DNA from 3 places in the Blastococcus sp. SYSU DS0552 genome. Region 3 is predicted to be linked to each of the others. Evidence: predicted binding sites of a transcription regulator. Region 3 holds the regulator's gene; each other region holds the start of a gene.
The links. The regulator LexA, encoded in region 3, represses DNA repair genes until DNA is damaged. The targets are predictions, from matches to a motif close to TCGAACANNTGTTCGA.
Positions count from the first base shown of each region.

Region 1: the regulator LexA is predicted to act here: its motif matches at 1,812-1,827, upstream of ACI8AG_RS17140 (DUF222 domain-containing protein).
Region 2: the regulator LexA is predicted to act here: its motif matches at 2,610-2,625, upstream of dinB (DNA polymerase IV).

Region 1 covers NZ_JBJHAB010000019.1:43,681-47,845, forward strand. The annotation lists gene ACI8AG_RS17140 (DUF222 domain-containing protein) at 1-1,807, opposite strand, end outside; gene ACI8AG_RS17145 (glyoxalase superfamily protein) at 2,094-2,738, shown strand; gene ACI8AG_RS17150 (ACT domain-containing protein) at 2,805-3,479, opposite strand; gene gatC (Asp-tRNA(Asn)/Glu-tRNA(Gln) amidotransferase subunit GatC) at 3,701-4,018, shown strand; gene gatA (Asp-tRNA(Asn)/Glu-tRNA(Gln) amidotransferase subunit GatA) at 4,015-4,165, shown strand, end outside.
Region 2 covers NZ_JBJHAB010000010.1:84,437-88,601, reverse strand. The annotation lists gene ACI8AG_RS12195 (transglutaminase family protein) at 1-827, shown strand, start outside; gene ACI8AG_RS12190 (DUF3040 domain-containing protein) at 815-1,204, opposite strand; gene dinB (DNA polymerase IV) at 1,369-2,583, opposite strand; gene ACI8AG_RS12180 (permease) at 2,689-3,345, opposite strand; gene ACI8AG_RS12175 (BatC protein) at 3,527-3,856, shown strand; gene ACI8AG_RS12170 (cupin domain-containing protein) at 3,925-4,165, shown strand, end outside.
Region 3 covers NZ_JBJHAB010000006.1:50,103-54,267, reverse strand. The annotation lists gene ACI8AG_RS07695 (hypothetical protein) at 325-1,077, opposite strand; gene ACI8AG_RS07690 (LysM peptidoglycan-binding domain-containing protein) at 1,203-1,499, opposite strand; gene lexA (transcriptional repressor LexA) at 1,921-2,688, shown strand; gene ACI8AG_RS07680 (enoyl-CoA hydratase/isomerase family protein) at 2,756-3,544, opposite strand; gene ACI8AG_RS07675 (ABC transporter permease) at 3,541-4,165, opposite strand, start outside.

The DNA.
Region 1 (4,165 bases), on a different contig from region 3:
GCGCGCGGCGGCAGGCGGCGTCGCCGCAGTGGGCCAGGCGGCGGAGTTCGCGGCTGTCGGTGAGCGCGAGCAGCGCGCCGGTGAGTTCGTCGACCACCGCGATTCGCGGTCGGTCGACCAGCGTTCCGCCGCTGCTCGCATCGAGCAGCGCGGCGAGGGCTGCCCGGCGGGACTCCCCGGCGTCGGCGCAGGCGTCGAGATCGCTCGGCGCACGTGTGACCCGGCCGGCGGCGCTGCGCAGCCACGCGCCCTCGTCCTTGCGGTCGGCGCGCTGGGCGTCGGCCACCATCCTCCGGGCGTGACCGATCGCCCGGTCCAGGTCGAGCAGGGCGTCTGCGGCAGTTTGCAGCGACCCGTGCGCGGTGGCCCAGTGAGAGGAGCTGTCGCCGTCGCCTGTCCCTGGTTCCACCTCGGTGTCGGGCCCGGGGTCGGGTTCCGGGTCAGGGCCGGGGCCGTGTTGCGGTTCCAGCCCGGGATCGGGGGATCCTTCCGCTTCGGGGTCCGGCGCCGGCTCGGAGAACGCCCCGGCTGCTTCGAGCCAGGCCTCGAAGCGGGCCTCCTCGGCCCACCGCCGGAGGAGCTCGTCCTCCGGGGTGTAGTCCGCGCCACCCCATTCGCCCCGGAGAGCGCGGGCCTCGACCTCCGCCCACCACCGCTCGTCGGCCTCCCGCCACTCCGTGGCCCGGGTGTGCAGCGGCCAGGCATCGGTGGGGCAGACGTCGTCGGGCGAGGAGTCGGTGCCGTGGGCGTCCTCCGGCCGGCTGTCTGCCCGGCCATCTCCTGTCGGCGAGTGGCCGTCCGCGGCCATCGTGGCGCCCTCCTCGCAGGGATCCGGCGCCGGCCCGGGCAGCAGGCCCAGGGCGCGGGCGAGCGCGCGGACGACCTCGGCCGGTACGGGTTCACCGCCGATCTCACCCGGCTGGTCGCCGCCGAGCAGGGTTCGCACCCCCGCGACCACGGTCAGCTGCGCCTGCACGGCGGGTAGTTCGTTCTGCTCCGGCCGGAGCACCAGGTCGAGCAGGCAGTCGGCCATCTTCGGGCCGCGCGTCCTGCGGTCGTCCGGGTCGTCCAGATTGTCGGCGTAGCGCCCCAGCGCATCCAGCAGCGCCTGCGCTTCGGGCACCGTGAGCAGCGCGCCGAGGACCGCCATGCCCTCGCGGCGATCGGGCCGGACGGAGACGCCTCGCTCGCGGAGGGCCGCAGCCAGCCGGGCGGCTTCGTCGCGTGCGTCACGGGCCAGGCCGAGCCGGCGCGCCTTGGCGCCGAGCTGCGCAGGTGTGGTCACCCGGCCGGACATCCACCGGAGCAGCTCGCGTTCGACGGCGGCCCGCTTCGCCGCGTCGGCGATCGGCGCCACCCGCTCGAGCATCGGCCAGAGGTGTCCCGGGTGGAGATCCCCGCGCTCCAGTGCGGCCAGCGTTCCCGGGAGACGGTGCACCAGCGTCAGCGATCGCGTCAGCAGCTGCTCGGCCGCCTGGGTGGAGATCGACAGGGCCACCACCAGCTCCTGCGCTGCCCACTCGCTGACGTCGGCCAGCACCTCCGGCCGGGCGGCGCGGCGCTCCTCGCTCATGGCCCCCGGCTGGCCCGCCGGGCGATCGGCCGAGGCGGGACGGGTGGCGGCGAACTCGGCGACCGCCCGGGCGCGCAGCGCGGTCTGCCGGGCGATCTCCCGGTCCGCCGCCTGCGCAGCACCCAGCGGACCGGTGGCCCAGCCGGCGGCGGGCGCCGAGGCAGCGGAGGCGCCCGATGCCGGACGACCCGACGCGGACGGAGGGAGCGTCGTCCCTGACGTCGTTCCGGTCATGCGTTCGATCATATGTTCGAAGGGGCGTCGGTGCAAGCGAAGCACGAAGAAGGCGCAGGTCAGGGGCTCAGCGGCCAGACCTCGAGGCGTCCGGGAGGGGGTTGACCGACCCGCTGCGGGTGCCTAGGTTCCTGCTCGGCTGATGCGGCCGGCCGCTCGCGCCCCCAGGGGTGAGGTGAACGCATCGTGACTTCGACTGACCTGTCCACCGGTCCACCACGGCGAACCAGCCAGTCAGCAACGCGAGCACTGGCGTGCATCGACGGGTTCGCCGATCGGAGGATCCATGTCGGACGCCGAGTCGAGGCGCGATCCGGACAGCCGGTCCGCCAAGCAGATGGCCAGGCGGCTCCGCGCCGCGCTGCGCGAGCGGCAGGGGCTCGAGCTGACGCACGGCCAGTGCCTGGAGCTGGTGGCGCGCCAGTTCGGCGCGGCGGACTGGAACACCCTCAACGCCAGGCTCGCGCCGTCCCCGGTGCGGGTGCCGTGGGGTGGGTCGGGCACCACCATCCCGGTGCTGCGGATCTTCTCCGTCGACGTCGCGTTGCAGTTCTACGTCGACTTCCTCGGGTTCCGCCTGGATTTCGGGGGCCCGTCGGGCGGAGAGGGGACGCCCTTCTACGGGCAGGTCACCCAGGCGTCCACCACGGTGCACCTGACCGAGGTCGCCTACACGCCCGGCGCCGGAGCCACGGTGCTGGTCTGGATCGCGGGGTTGGACTCCCTCCGGGAGGAGCTGAGCGCCCGCCGGGCAGAGGTGCCGGTGTGGGGCCCGGCGGTCTGGGTGCCCGAGATCGAGGAGGCGCCGTGGGGAGCTCGCGTGCTGACCCTTGCCGACCCGTTCGGCAACCATCTCCACCTCAACGAGCCCACCGATGCGGAGGCCCGGCGCTTGCTGCCCGCGTGGGGAGCGGTGGGTTCCTCCGGTTGAGCGGCGAGCGGTCGTGGTGGCGCCCGAGCGGGGTGCCGGCCGCTGGTGGCGGTCGCCGAATGCGGGTCAGGGTGGCGGCAGGTGGGCGACCGTCGTCGCGATCCCGGTGAAGTGGGCCAGGCGGAGCAGCTCCGACCGGCGGAAGGCCGGGCCGCCGGAGCGGCCGAGCACGATGGCCCGGCCGGCGCCGTAGGGCACGGCCATCATCTCGATGGCCATCTCCTGCCACCGCTCCGGCAGCCAGGGGTCGTCGCTGGGCAGCAGCCGCGGGCCGCTCAGCGGCAGCCACGGCAAGGTGAGGCCGGGAAAGGCCGGCGCCGCGTCCGAGGCCGCGAGCACCGCGCCCTCGGTCAGCGGGGCCGGTTGCCCCGAGTCGTCGAGGATCACCGCCCAGCCGCTGTGGAAGACCCGCGGCAACGACGCGGTCAGCAGCTCGGTCGGCGGGCGATCGCCGCGGGCGAGCGCATCCAGCAGGTCCAGTTCGCGGTGGGTGTCCAGCGGGCCGGCGAAGGGGCGCAGCGACTCCACCCGCACGCCGTCGACCGCCTGCGCCACCGTGATGAGGCTGTCGGGGAGCCGGTCGCCCGGCAGGTCCACGACGACGTCGTCGACCGCGATCCCGTTGCCCCGCTCGAGCACGTCCACCGAGACGATGTCGATGCCCGCGGTGCCCAGTGCGGTCGCCACCGCACCGAGGATGCCCGGGCGGTCGGGCAGCACCAGGCGCAGGAGATAGGACACGGTTCCTCCGGGTCATGGGCCCCATGGCCCCCTTCCGGGGCCCGCCGCGAGCCTGCGAGCGGTGGGGAGGAGGGGGGTCCTCGTTCGATCTCCGTCGATCGCGATCGGGATGAGCCTCTCACGCTGACCGGCGTCCGGAGGGCCCCACGTAGAGTGGCCCGGTCACGCCCCGGGCCGAGAGCGGGCCGCCGGGCACCGCCGAAGTGGAGTTCCGCCGCAGCATGAGCACCCCCTCCCCGAAGGGTCGACTGACCCGTGACGAGGTGGCCCACCTGGCACACCTGTCCCGGCTCGCCGTGAGCGACGAAGAGCTGGATCTCTTCGCCGGCCAGCTCGCCGCCGTGCTGGACGCCGTGGCGCAGGTCGGCAAGGCCGACGTCGCCGAGGTCGCCCCGACCACGCACGCCGTGCCCATGACCAACGTCATGCGCCCCGACGCCGCCCGCCCGAGCCTGCCCCGCGACGTCGTCCTCGCCGGCGCCCCCGCCGCGGAGGACGACCGCTTCCGGGTCCCGCGGATCCTCGGGGAGGAGGCGTGACCATCCCGACCACGAGCGCCGCCGCGCTCAGCGAGGCGCTGCAGGCCGGCGAGGTGAGCGCGGTCGAGGTGACGCGCGCGTACCTCGACCGGATCAGCGACCAGGACGCCGTCATCGGCGCCTACCTGCACGTCGACGCCGAGGCCG
Region 2 (4,165 bases), on a different contig from region 3:
GGTACACGCCCGGCGACGTCCTGCCCGACGGAACCCGGCTGGTCACCAGCGACGACGCCCACGCCTGGGTGGAGGTCTGGTTCCAGGGGATCGGGTGGGTGCCCTTCGACCCCACGCCGCTGGCCGCCGACCGGCAGGTGGAGCTCCCCTGGTCGCCGCGGACCACGGCGCAGGAGCGGCTGGACGCCGCACCGGCCGTCCCCGCGCCGTCGGTGGCGCCTCCGCCGGCGGCCCCCCGGACGGACCGCCTCCCGCAGGCGGCACCCCAGGTCGCCGCCCCGACGCAGACCGGGGCCGACCGGGGTCCGCTGCTGATCGGCGCGGGACTGCTGGCGCTCGGCGCCGTCGTCCTGGCCGCCCCGGGCTCCGCGCGTGCCCTGCAGCGCCGCCGCCGGCTGGCCGGGGGCGGGACGTGGGCGGAGCTGCGCGCCACCGCCACGGACCTGGGCGTGCACCTGCATCCCTCGTGGACCCCGCGCCGGGTGGCCGACGCGCTGGCTCTCACCCTGACCCGGGGACCTGGCGGACCGTCGGTGGAGTCGTCGGTGGCGGCCGTGCGCCGACTGGCCCGCGCCGAGGAGGCAGCCAGCTACGGGCGGCCGGGCAGCGCGCGACCGGACGCCGAGCTGCAGACGGCGCTGCGGACGGCCCGCCGGGGGCTGCTCGGGGCGCGCCCGCGGGCGGTGCGGGTGCGGGCGCTGCTGTGGCCGGCGTCGCTGGTGGCCGAGATCCGGGACCGGGGCGCCCGGTGGGCCCGGTACGGCTCCGGCCGCCGTCCGGGGCGGACGGCGGCCGGGAGGTCGGCGCGCGAGGGCTACTGGTCGTAGCGGCGGCGGAAGCGCTCCTCGAGCCGGTTCTTCATCGGCTGCCGCCCGCGCTTGCCACCACGGCCGGCGGCCGAGGAGCCGCGCGGCCCGGCGGCCTCGACCGCGCCGGTGGCCCCCCGGTAGTGCAGCACCCCGAGGGCGGCACCGCCGAAGGCGACCAGGAATCCCAGGACGCCGAGCGGGACGGACTCGGCGACCGCGCCGGCGACCAGGACGGCGAGGCCGACCAGCACCAGCAGGGCTCCGAGTTGCAGTTTGCGGCGAGCCTTCTGACGGCGATCGCCGGTGCGGACCGAGGATGCGAACTTCGGGTCGTCATCGACGAGGGCGCGCTCGATCTGCTCCAGCAGACGCTGCTCGTGCTCGGAGAGCGGCACGTCGACCTCCAAATGGGCGGAGCCAGTTCCGTCGGAGGCTCCCGCCGACGGTATCTCCGAGGATACGAGCCGATTGGACGCGGCGAAAGGCGACGCCACGGTGACCGGCCCGACGCGCCGGCCGATCACTCCTCCGGGTGCAGCCCGCGGCGCGTCGTGCCTGGTCAGCGAGCCGCCCGCCCGACCGGCCCCGAAGAGCCCAGCAGCGTCGCCGGCCGGACCGCTCCCGCTCCGAAGCGCCGGGCGGCGCGATCGGCGGCCAGTTCCGCCTCCCGGCGGCCGTGCTCGCGGGCGCCGAGCTCCAGCTGCCGGGGGGCGGAACCCGCCTCGACGAGCCGTTCGGCCCGGACGCCGACCAGCCGGATGCGGGTCCGGTCCAGGCCCAGGGCGTCGTAGAGGGCGCGGGCCGTGTCGTAGAGCTCCTGCCCCACGTCGGTGGGCGCGGCCAGCGTGCGACTGCGGGTGATCGTGGTGAAGTCGGCGAAGCGGACCTTGATGCTGACCGTGCGGGCCAGGCAGCCGGTCGAGCGCAGCCGCCCGGCCGTCCGCTCCGCCAGCCGCAGCAGCTCGCGGTGGACCACCCTGGGGTCGTCGACGTCAGCGGCGAAGGTCTCCTCCGCGCCGGTGGAGCGCTCGGGCTCGTCGGGGACGACCCGCCGGGGGTCGCGCCCCCACGCGAGTTCGTGCAGGTGGGCGCCCGCGGCGGCACCCAGCGCCCGCTGGAGGGTCTTCGCCGGCACGTGGGCCAGGTCGCCCACGGTCCGCAGCCCGAGCCGCAGGAGCGTCTCCTCCGTCTTCGGACCCACTCCCCAGAGCGCACCCACCGGCAGCGGGTGCAGGAAACCCATGACCTCCGGGGGGCGGACGACGAGCAGCCCGTCGGGCTTGGCCCGGGTGGAGGCGAGCTTCGCCACGAACTTGGTGCCGGCGACCCCGACCGAGCAGGTGATGCCCTGCTCGTCGAACACCCGGGCGCGGAGGTACTCGCCGATGGCCACGGGGTCACCCAGCCGCCGGCCGGCGCCCGAGACGTCCAGGAACGCCTCGTCCAGGCTCAGCGGCTCGACCAGCGGGGTGATCGACCGGAACAGCGCCATGACCGCCCGGGACACCTCGGCGTAGAGCGCCATGTCCCCCGGCAGCACCGTCGCCGTCGGGCACAGCCGCAGCGCGCGGGCGGTGGGCATGGCCGCGTGCACCCCGTACCTGCGGGCCTCGTAGGTGGCCGAGGTGACCACGCCGCGGTTCCCGGCCCCGCCGACGATCACCGGCGTGCCGGCCAGCTCCGGGCGCCGGCGCACCTCGACGCTGGCGAAGAAGGCGTCCATGTCGATGTGCAGGACGGTGCACCCGTCCGCCCGTCCGACGCCGCCCGCCACCGCCACCTCCCGCACGTCCCCGTGGATCGAACATGCGTTCGATCCACGGGAACGATAACGGTCCGGCGCCGGGGCGGCCGACCGGCGCGCCCCGGCCCGCCGAGGTCAGCGGGCGACGACCTCGGTGTCCTGCTTGCCCGGCCACATCTTGGCGCCGATCACCCCGCCGAGCGCGGAGGCGATGATCGACAGACCCAGCCCGAGGACCGCCCAGCTGGCGGCCGAGCGCGCCGTCTCGGCGGCCTGGCCGGCCTGGATGTCGGGCAGGTTGGCCTGCTGGATGCCGGCGACGTCGGTGACCACGCCGGCCAGGGAACCCAGCAGGGCACCGCCACCGAACAGCGTCAGCAGCACGATGGTGACCACGGTCAGCGCCCACACCAGGATGCCGTGGAGCAGCCCCTCGCTGACCCCGCGCCACAGCGCGGTCGCCCCGGCGGTGAGACCACCCAGGAAGAGGGCGAGCAGCCCGTTGATGCCGCTGATCAGGTCGGCGTTGTTCCCGTCACCACCTCCCATGTCCCACCAGCCCAGGGCCAGCGTGGCCAGCTGCAGCAGCAGGAAGGTGGGCACCGCGACGATCAGGCCGGCCCAGACCGGGCCCCAGCGGACGCGGTCCCGGCGCGTGGGCGGCGTCTGGTGGTGCGTGTCCCGGAGGCCTACGCGGCTCGCCCCTTCGTCCCTGGCCGGGTCCAGCCGGCCACCCGACGTCTCCTGGGACACGTCGGCGCTCGCGCCTGTCTGCGTACGACCCTCTGTCATGACATCTCCTCCTCGTGCGTCGTCTCGTGCCTCTGGCCCCTCAGGGGTGCCCCTCAGGGGTGGACCCACACGAGATGCCCGCCAGGAAGGAGACGACTGCACCGGACGCCGAGCCGTCACGCGATCGTGACCCTCCCCGCACAGCGGAAACCGCTGGCCGGACGGCAGGTGTCAGACCCCGGTGAGGGAGGTAAGCAGCGACGCAGGGACGGCCGGCCGGCCGCTCCTGATCGACCTGGACGGAGATGCCATGGCGCTCGACGACGACGACATGACCAGCACGGAGGGCCCGGCCGACGGCGGCGCCTCGGGCACCCCGGGCGCCCATGACGGTGGCGCGGACGGCGGTGCCGACAGCGGCGCGGACGGCGGCGCGGACGGCGGCGCGGACAGCGGTGCCGACGGCGGCGCGGACAGCGGTGCCGACGGCGGCGCGGACAGCGGTGCCGACGGCGGCGCGGACGGTGGCGCCGACGGCGGTGCCGACGGTGGCGCGGACGGTTCGGCCTGAACGAGCACCCGACCCCGCGGGGCCGGACGGAGCCACAGCTCCGCCCGGCCCTGCGGCGGTGCACGAACATGGCCCCCGAGCAGTTCGCCCGGGAGCACTGGGCGCGGCACCCGCTCCTGACCCGCGCCGAGGACACCGGCAACTCCTTCACCGACCTGCTCGACCTGCCGGCGGTCGACGAGCTGCTCTCCCGGCGCGGCCTGCGCACACCGTTCCTGCGGATCGCCAAGGACGGCGCGGTCGTCGACGCGAAGCGGTTCACCACGTCGGGCGGGGCCGGCGCGGAGATCGCCGACCAGGTCTCCTCGG
Region 3 (4,165 bases):
GTTCCGCCCCGACACTGCGGTGCGCAGGCGGAACAGCGGTCCCCAGCTGTCACAGGACACGCCGCGACGACGCGCCGAACTCCGTGCCCGACGCTCCCCGGAGAGGGGGTCGAGCGCGGCGGCGCACCGCAGGAACGACCCGGGGACGCTCGCCCCGGCAAGGCTGTGCGCTCATGCGCGGTTCCGACTCGCAGAGCCACGCGCCGGCGCACACCGTTCGGCGAGCTGGGCGGTCCGCGCCCGGCACGGGCGACCCGCCGGGCACGCGACGGCGGCGCCGAGCACCCCCGCGGGGTCGACGCGGCGAGGGCCGCCGAACGACGATCAGACGCTGACCGCGCCGCCCACCCGGGGCCGCCGCGAGTGCGGGATCTGGTCACTCAGCCGCATCGGGCGGGTCAGGAGATCCTGGTCGAGGTCGGCCGGCGGGGTCCAGCCGCTCGCCGTGGAGCGGGTCTCGACCGTGCTCGCGGAGCGGGCCGCGGGCACCGACCAGCCACCGCCCCGCGGTCGGTCCTCGCGGGTCGGGGACTGCGCGTCCGGCGCGCTCTCGACGACGGCCGGGAAGAGGTCGGTGTCGGCGGCGCGGTGCCGGCCCACGACCGGGCTGAGCTCGGTGGCCGGAGCGCGGTGCCGGCCCGGGGGCGGCACCGGCACCGAGGACGCCGGCGCGGCCTGCACGGCGTCGCTCTCCGGCGCGCGCCGGCGACCGCCCGGCCGCTGGGCACCGGTTCGCGGCTCGCAGCGGTCGCGCAGCAGCGGCAGGCTGGCGGTCGCCTCGACATCGGTCGACGGACCGTCACGCAGCGATGCCGCTGACGGGGAGGCGGGCATCGCCTGCGTCACCGGCGGCACCTCGACGGCCGGCGACTCCGGAAGCCGCACATCCCCCAGGTCGATCCAGAGCGCCTGCTCTTCGCCTCCGGCGACGACCCGCACCCACATCTGGCACGCGCCGGAGTCGTCGTGTCGCCACCCCAACAGCTCCCCCGCACACCAGGCACCCGCCTGGTGGACCTCGACGGCCTGGGGACGAGTGGTGAACACGGCGGCGCGGTTCTCCATGACGCTGGACACGGACGTACCGTAGGTGGCCGACCAGCACGCACGGTGAACGTGCCTGTACTGAGGGTTGACGAAGTCGGCGAGCCGCGTTGTGAACACCTTGCCCTGGCGCGCAGACACCGAGCCCTACGGGGCCGTCAGGGCAGGACGAGGACCTGACCAGGCGAGATGGCCGCGGAGCCGAGCCCGTTCAGCCGCTGGATGTCGACGACGACGTCGCGGACATCGCGCCCGTCGGCGACCGCGCCGGCGATGGACCAGAGCGTGTCACCCGGCTCGACGATCACCTTGGTCGTCCCCATGAGCTCCAATCCGCCACCCGCATCCCCGAGGACGGCGCTGCCGAGGACGATCACGCCCGCGGCGAGGATGAGGGTGAGGACCGCGAGCACGCGACGCCCGCGCGACGTCAACCGGAGCGGCGGCTGCTCCACCCGCTCCCGACGCCCCCGGCCGGGCGATCGCCCCACCGTCGCCCGCGGGCCGCTCGTCCTCCCGCGAGCCGGCGCGGGCAGAGGTTCGGGCATCTCCGCGTAGGAGCGAGGCGGCGGGAGCACCCGGAGATGCCGGGCGGGTGGCGGACCGGCGCGCCGCTCCCCCGGGTCGACCGGCACCTGGCCGCGGACCCGCAGTGCCGTGCTGCTCGTCATGTGTTCAGCCCTCCTGGCCGGCACCCGCCGGACCCGAACGTGTGTTCGATTCGAACGCCTGTCCGATGTCTACCGGACGGGACCGACACTTGGGGAGCGACACGAGAAAGTTTCGAACACGTGTTTGAAGTGACCGCCGATCGGCGCTACCGTTCCTCCGACGACGAGGGTCGAGAGCTGCGCGGGCAGCCGGCGAGGAGGAGACGTGGCGGACTCGAGCAGGACGTCCGGCAACCGGGGCGGCACCGCGGGCGTGGCCCCGGGGACGGCGGACGGTTCGGCGTCGGTACGGGCCTTTCCCGACCGCGCGGCCGATGGGGACGGGCTCACCCAGCGGCAGCGGCGGGTGCTCGAGGTGATCCGCGACTCCATCGACCGGCGCGGCTACCCGCCGTCGGTGCGTGAGATCGGCGAGGCCGTCGGGCTGTCCTCGGCATCCTCGGTCGCGCACCAGCTCTCGGTGCTGCAGAAGAAGGGCTGGCTCCGGCGCGACCCGAACCGCCCGCGCGCCCTGGACGTGCGACTGCCCGGGGATGCCGGCCGGGCCACCGCCGCACCAGTCGAACCCCCCGTGGTCGGCGACGGCGTGCAGGCCGCCGCGCCCGCCTATGTCCCGCTCGTGGGCCGGATCGCCGCCGGTGGCCCGGTGCTCGCCGAGCAGGCGGTGGAGGACGTCTTCCCGCTGCCGCGCGAGCTGGTCGGCGAGGGAACCGTCTTCATGCTCAAGGTGGCCGGCGACTCGATGGTCGAGGCCGCCATCTGTGACGGCGACTGGGTCGTCGTCCGCCAGCAGCCGACCGCCGAGAACGGCGAGATCGTGGCGGCGATGATCGACGGCGAGGCGACGGTGAAGACCTACAAGCGCCGGGACGGTCACGTGTGGCTGCTGCCGCACAACCCGGCCTACGAGCCGATCCCCGGCGACGAGGCGACGATCCTCGGGCGGGTGGTGTCGGTCCTGCGTCGGGTCTGACGCCGAAGGCCTCCGACGGTGCCTCCCCAGTGGAGGCACCGTCGGAGGCCGTCCGCACCCGATGTCGTCACCGACGCCGGTAGTCACCGTCCCGCTTCTCGAAGAACGCCTGGAGCGCCTCCTGGTGGTCCTCGGTGCGGAACATCTCCAGGAAGCGCTTGGTCTGGAGCGCCTGCCCCTGCGCGAAGTCCATCTCGAAGGCGCCCGTCACCGCCTCCTTCGTCACCTCGACCGACAGCGGGGCGCGGGTAGCGATTCGCTGGGCCTTGGCCAGCGCGGCGGGCATGAGATCTGCCGGGTCGTGGACCTCGGTCACCAGCCCCCAGTTCAATGCCTGCTGCGCGGTGTACCGGGCACCGGTCAGCAGGATCTCCTTGGCCGGCCCCAATCCGATCACGCGAGGCAGGCGCCAGAAGCTGACGATGAGGCCCACGTTGACGCCGGCGGCCACGAAGAACGCCTCCGTCGAGGCGATGCGGATGTCGCAGCACAGCGAGAACTCCAGCCCGCCGCCGATCGTGGCCCCGTTGATGGCCGCGATCACGGGGGCACGGAAGTTCTGCACCCCGTTGAGGACCCGGCCGAACTCGGCGAGATAGTCGGTCAGCTGCTCGTCGCTCATGGACTGGTCCTCGCCCAGGTGCGCACCTGCGGTGAAGGCCCGCCCCTCACCGGTGATCACCAGGCACCGGACGTTCTCGTCGGCGTCCAGAATGTCGAGCGCTCGCATGAACGAACGCCGGCTCTCCCAGCTGAACGTGTTGGACGGAGGACTGTCCAACGTGAGGACGGCGATGTGCGGGGTCTCGTATCGCAGGTGGACGCCGCTGCCGACGTCTGTCGTGGTCTCGGTCATGCTGCTTCCTCCGGTGGTGTGTTGAGTGCGACGGACGGGGCCCGGCGGGACCGCCGGGTGGACTGGCCGGGGCGGCGGTCGAGCAGCCGCATGGCGAACACGGTCACTACGATGTTGATGAGCAGGACCACCACGGAGAGCGCCCCGACCCGCTGGTAGAGCGATTCGCTGGCCAGGCTGTAGAGCACCGTGGACACGGTGGGATTCGCGCCGGTGTAGAGGAACACCGACATCTCCAGCTCCCGGAAGAGCAGGACGAAGTTGAGCATGCCCGCGGCGAGCAGCGACGGGCGCAGCAGCGGCACCGTGATCCGTCGCCACGTACGCGCCCAGGACGCACCGAGGCTCCGGGATGCCTCTTCCACCTCCGCGCCGATCTGTCCCATCCCGGCGTGGACGTAGGCGAAGGTCAGCGGCAGCGCGCTCCCCGCATAGGCGATCAGCAGGATGGTCAGCGTCCCGCCGAGCCCGAACGGCTGCCCGGCGTAGGCGATGATCAGGCCGACGCCGAGCACCGCGCCGGGGAAGGCCAGCGGCGCGGCCATGGCTCCCACGATGACGGCGTTGCTCCGCGCCTTGGTGCGGTGCACCAGCCACGAGGCCAGCAACGCGACGGCAAGA